Sporomusa sphaeroides DSM 2875: one gene and its partner. The protein of the gene in region 1 interacts with the protein of each later gene in a pairwise test. Links are inferred from orthologs where the notes say so. Each region holds a gene or a part of one and is shown on either strand. Other genes may lie near its edges.

Region 1 (2,963 bases):
GGGATAAAACCCAGAGACGGCGTCATCTTCTTCAACTTCCGTCCCGACCGGGCCCGCCAACTCAGTCATGCCTTAAAGGATGCCGCGTTTGAAGGATTTGAACGGACCCAGGAGGACCTGCCGCTCTACTTTGTGACAATGACCCAGTATGACGAGACGCTGGCCTTGCCGGTGGCCTTTCCTCCGGCTCACACGGCCAATACCCTGGGCGAAGTATTCAGCCGGGCCGGTTATACTCAACTGCGTATTGCCGAAACGGAAAAATATGCTCATGTTACCTACTTCTTTAATGGCGGCGAGGAACAGCCTTTTGCCGGCGAAGAACGGCTGCTTATTCCTTCACCGAAAGTAGCCACCTATGATTTACAGCCGGAAATGAGCGCACCTGAAGTTACCGACAAGGTAGTTGACGCCATAAAATCCGGTAAATATGACCTTATCATTCTTAACTATGCCAATGGCGATATGGTAGGCCATACCGGTGTGCTGGAGGCCGCGACCAGTGCGGTAACAACGGTTGACCAGTGTGTCGGCCGCGTGGCCGGGGCGATGCGCGAACGGGGCGGGATTACGCTGATTACGGCCGACCACGGCAATGCGGAGGTTATGCGTGATCCGGTAACCGGGGAAGCCTTTACCGCCCACACCACCAACCGGGTGCCCTTTATTCTGGTTTCGGAAGCCCACCGGGGCGCCAGCCTGCGTGAGGGGATCCTGGCCGATATTTCCCCGACGATTTTAGCGCTGGCCGGTATTGCTCAGCCGGCGGAAATGACCGGCAAAAGTCTGTTAGCCAAATAAATATGCAGGAGGAAAACACATGTCTACAACCATTGTTGATGTTTTAGCCAGAGAAATTATGGATTCCCGCGGCAATCCGACCGTAGAAGTCGATGTACTGTTAGAAGACGGCACCATGGGCCGCGCCGCTGTTCCTTCAGGGGCATCCACCGGCGCTTATGAAGCGGTGGAACTGCGTGACGGTGATAAAAGCCGTTATCAGGGAAAAGGCGTACTGAAGGCTGTCGAGAATGTAAACGAAATTATTACTCCGGAAATTATCGGCATGGATGCGCTTGACCAAATCGGTATTGACCAAGCCATGCTGGAACTTGACGGTACACCCAACAAAGCCAAGTTAGGCGCTAACGCCATTCTGGGCGTATCCATGGCGGTAGCTAAAGCAGCGGCAGCCGCTTCCGGGCTTACCCTGTATCAATACCTCGGCGGCGCTAACGCCAAAGAAGTGCCGGTGCCGATGATGAACATCCTCAACGGCGGCAAACATGCCGACAATAATGTCGATGTTCAGGAATTCATGATTTTGCCGGTAGGCGCAGACAGCTTTGCCGAAGCTCTCCGCATGGGTTCGGAAATTTATCACAGTCTCAAAAAAGTGCTTGGCAGCCGCGGTTTAGCTACTGCTGTCGGCGATGAAGGCGGTTTTGCTCCGAATCTGTCTTCCAATGAAGAAGCGCTTAAAGTTATCATTGAGGCGATTGAAGCTGCCGGTTACAAACCGGGTGAACAAATTATGCTGGGACTTGATGTGGCTGCCACGGAAATTTTTAAAGACGGAAATTACCATCTCGAAGGCGAAGGTGTTGTGAAAACTCCGGCTGAAATGGTGGAATACTATAGTCAGTTAGTTGAAAAATATCCGATCATTTCGATTGAAGACGGAATGTCTGAAGACGATTGGGATGGCTGGAAGCTGCTGACAGAACGTTTGGGCGGCAAAGTGCAGCTGGTCGGCGACGATTTATTTGTAACCAATGTCGAGCGCCTGAGCCAGGGAATTGCCACCAGAACCGCTAACTCCATTTTGGTTAAAGTAAATCAAATCGGCACCCTGACCGAAACCTTTGACACTATCGAAATGGCGAAGCGGGCCGGCTACACTTGTGTTATCTCCCACCGTTCGGGTGAAACCGAGGATGCCACTATTGCCGATATTGCCGTAGCCGTTAATGCCGGTCAAATTAAAACCGGTGCTCCGGCCCGTACCGACCGGGTGGCAAAATACAATCAATTGCTCCGGATTGAAGAGCAATTGGGTGATCTTGCTCAGTATCGCGGCCGCAAGGTCTTTTATAACCTAAGATAAGTTCGCGCCGGAAGGAGGTGAACTCATTATGCCGAAGGGATATTTTATTCGATGCAGTGACTGCGGTTATCTGTATGAGTGTGAAGAAGATTTGATGGAGTGCCTGAATAAGCATATCTGCGAGCATTGCGGCAGTTCCAATATGGAAGTCATTCAGCAGCAGGAAGGCCGGTTTGGCTGCACCAGCCGCATGAATACGCATGTCGTTAACGCCGACCTGCATCCCGATTTTCCCTAACCGGTTCTCACCTCCGTTAAGGCGTAAAACAGTATGGAAAGACAGCCGGTACCCCCGGCTGTTTATTTTTGAAAATTTTGGGTAAAATATTGTAGCAAATATGTGAAAAAATCGACTAGATAATTGTCAAGCATCCTGGAGTGTGTTAGAATGTTGTTATGCCTTGGCAACGTGATTTGGCAACAAGAAATAACGGTATCAGTCGTGAGGGGGGTTAAGAAGTGATAACAGGACTGATGATTTTGGAAGGCATACTTTCGATTGCATTAATTGCCGTTGTAGTGTTGCAGTCGGGGAAGAGCGCGGGTTTATCGGGTTCGATTGCCGGGGGAGCCGAATCTATTTTCGGTGGTAAAGGTAAGGGCCTTGATGGAATTCTGGCAAAGGCAACCATTATCCTCGCCACTTTGTTTGGAATAGTAACATTGATTTTGGTTAAATTGATGCAGTAGCGTCACTAACCTCAATGGCTGGATACTATCCGGCATATTGGGGTATTTTTGAGGGGTTTATTTCAAAGGAGGAAAAGTTAACAATGGATTTATTGTACTTTGCGCCGGTGGCAGGTATTGTCGCACTGGCTTTTGCTGCGTATTTGATGGCCAGCGTTTTAAGAGA
Region 2 (2,933 bases), 920 kb from region 1 along the record:
CGTACCTGACGGCCCGTCCCGCCAGCAGCTGCAAATCGTCGTCACCGACACCAACGGACGCCGGATTGTTTATGAAGGCGCGCACAAACCTGGTGCGCGAGTGGAAAAAACAGTTGAAGGCATCGGCCAGGTGCGTGTTCAGGTGTATATTAACGAAAAGCTGCTGCAAGAGCAAACAATATAGCGTGTTTCCGCACACGCCTGAATTCGCTGAATTAGGAGGCCTCATGTGCTCAACGGTATTGTAGTAAAAGCCTATAACAGTTACTACTATATACAATCAGGCAGCAAAATTGTCAGTTGCAATCTGCGCGGCCGGTTTAAGAAAGAACGGTTTTCGCTCACAGTAGGTGATGAAGTAACCTATACCATGACCGGACCGGACAAGGGCGTTATTGAGGAAATTTTACCCCGGCGCAGTATCTTAAAACGCCCGCTGGTTGCCAATATCGATCAGGTGGTATTGACTTTTGCGGCCGTTAATCCTGATATTAATCCAGCTTTAGTTGACAGATTTTTAGTTGTTGCCGAGTATTCGGAGCTGGACATAATTATCTGCATCAATAAGACCGATTTAGCTGATCTTGATGCTGTGTCACAACTTGCCGGACGCTATGAGCAAATTGGTTATAAAGTACTCACCGCCGCTGCCAAAGCGGGTACAGGTATTGATACGCTGCGCTCACTTCTTTACAATAAGATTTCCGTCTTTGCCGGTCCTTCAGGAGCAGGCAAATCAACGCTGCTTAACGCTATCCAGCCAGGTCTTGAGCTAACTACCGGCGAAGTCAGTCACAAAATCGGCCGTGGTAAACATACTACCCGGTTTGCCGAGCTGCTGCCGCTGGCAGGCGGAGGTTTTGTCGTAGATACTCCGGGGTTTAGCTTTACAGAGTTTAATGACATGGAAGCAGCCCATCTCATGGATTATTTTCCTGAAATCGCAGCAGTTGCTCCAGCATGTAAATTCAATACCTGTCTCCATTACAAAGAGCCGCAGTGTGCTGTTAAGCAAGCGGCAGCAGACGGAAGAATTCATGCAGACCGCTATCAGTCCTATCTTGAGATACTGACTGAAATTAGAGAAAACAAGAAGGGATACTAAATGACGAAGACAATCAAGATTGCTCCATCCATACTATCGGCCGATTTTTCCCGGTTGGCTGATGAAATAATTAAAATTGAGCAGGCAGGTGCCGACTGGGTACACATTGATGTAATGGATGGGCATTTTGTTCCCAATCTGACTTTTGGGGCACCAGTTGTTGCTGCCATTCGCAAAGTTACCCCATTACCGTTTGATGTTCACTTAATGGTTAATAATCCGCAAGACCTGATTGAGCCATTCGCCAGAGCAGGGGCCGATATTATTACCGTTCACGCCGAAACAGCCCCCCATTTGCACCGGCTGATTCAAACCATTAAAGAACTGGGAAAAAAGGCAGGCGTTTCACTAAATCCGTCAACACCCTTGTCGGCAGTGGAAGAAGTGCTTGCCGATGTCGATATGCTGCTGATTATGAGTGTTAATCCCGGATTTGGCGGACAAAAGTTCATACCCAGCGCAGTGGATAAAATCGCCCGGTTAAAAAGTATGCTTGATGAACGAAATCTTATCGTCGATATTGAAGTTGACGGTGGTATCAATGCCGCTACCGCCCGCCAGGTAATAGCTGCCGGTGCCAACATTCTGGTTGCCGGTTCTGCGGTTTACGGCGCACCCGACATACCGCAAGCAATTAATGCCATTCGCGGGACTTGATTATATTGTCGTTTAATGGTAACATATTATAGGAGCTAGTGTTGTATCCGGTGATGTTATGGAGTATAGCTCCGAGAATTTTTGTTGTCAGGCGCGGCGGAGGAGCCGCACATATCGGACATATGTAAGGCGACGACAACAAAGTCTGGCGGCAAAAAGGCCGGTGATATACTTCATGTTATCACCGGATGCAGCACTAGAGTCATTATGGTCACAACTGTATAATGAGCCTTTGGGGCAAGGTGAAAAAGAGAAATCTTTTAATTCCTGACCGGCGGTATAGCCCGCGAGCCGTTTTACGGCTGATTCGGTGAAATTCCGGAGCCGACAGTATAGTCTGGATGGTAAAAGGCGTAATTTAAGCCAATCGGCATTTTCAATTTGCCGATATAAACTGTTGATAGCCCCAAAGCGTATCAACAGTTTTTTTATGTACTGGAGGGCTTCTATGGATCAATATTATATGCGTCAAGCATTGACTATTGCACAGTATGCGGCAGGCAGAACCAGCCCCAATCCACTGGTAGGCGCCGTTATTGTAAAAGACGGCCGGATCGTCGGTCAAGGCTGGCATCGTCAGGCCGGTACACCCCATGCGGAAATTCATGCTTTGTCCCAGGCTGGCGAACTGGCCAAAGAGGCAACAGTATATGTAACACTTGAACCGTGTTCGCATCATGGACGCACCGGTCCTTGCGCCGATGCGTTAATTCAAGCGGCAGTTAAGAAAGTAGTCGTCGCTATGACTGACCCAAACCCGCTGGTAGCCGGCAACGGCCTTAAACGCCTCAGAGCAGCCGGGATTGAAGTGATTGAAGGCGTACTTGCCGCCGAAGCAGCCAGGCTTAATGAAGTATTTATCAAATGGGTATCTACGGGAATGCCTTTTGGTGTTCTCAAAACCGCCATGTCGCTTGATGGCAAAATTGCTGCTCACACTGGTCATTCCAAATGGATAACCGGTGCAGCAGCCAGGGAATATGTTCATACACTCAGGGACACCCATGATGGAATACTGGTAGGTATTGGCACTGTGCTGGCCGATAACCCGGAGTTAACCACCCGCTTGCCGGAAAACGGCAAAAATCCGGTAAGGATTATTGTGGACAGTATGGCATGTACGCCACTAACCGCTAAAGTAGTGACAGACAGACAAGCAGCTACCATTATT

The links.
Region 2: the proteins of eno (region 1) and rpe interact in binary tests that used the Escherichia coli proteins (3 or more experiments, as listed by UniProt). The link is inferred for Sporomusa sphaeroides DSM 2875 from one-to-one orthologs.

What each region holds. Positions count from the first base shown.
Region 1 is NZ_CP146991.1:3,206,581-3,209,543, reverse strand. It holds eno (phosphopyruvate hydratase), read left to right. Parts: upstream 1-820; coding sequence 821-2,107; downstream 2,108-2,963. Other genes in the region: SPSPH_RS15010 (sodium-translocating pyrophosphatase), read left to right, coding at 2,881-2,963; secG (preprotein translocase subunit SecG), read left to right, coding at 2,567-2,797; SPSPH_RS15020 (hypothetical protein), read left to right, coding at 2,136-2,345; gpmI (2,3-bisphosphoglycerate-independent phosphoglycerate mutase), read left to right, coding at 1-801. UniProt on the Escherichia coli protein: Catalyzes the reversible conversion of 2-phosphoglycerate (2-PG) into phosphoenolpyruvate (PEP). It is essential for the degradation of carbohydrates via glycolysis.
Region 2 is NZ_CP146991.1:2,288,387-2,291,319, reverse strand. It holds rpe (ribulose-phosphate 3-epimerase), read left to right. Parts: upstream 1-1,105; coding sequence 1,106-1,762; downstream 1,763-2,933. Other genes in the region: ribD (bifunctional diaminohydroxyphosphoribosylaminopyrimidine deaminase/5-amino-6-(5-phosphoribosylamino)uracil reductase RibD), read left to right, coding at 2,211-2,933; rsgA (ribosome small subunit-dependent GTPase A), read left to right, coding at 230-1,105; pknB (Stk1 family PASTA domain-containing Ser/Thr kinase), read left to right, coding at 1-184. UniProt on the Escherichia coli protein: Catalyzes the reversible epimerization of D-ribulose 5-phosphate to D-xylulose 5-phosphate.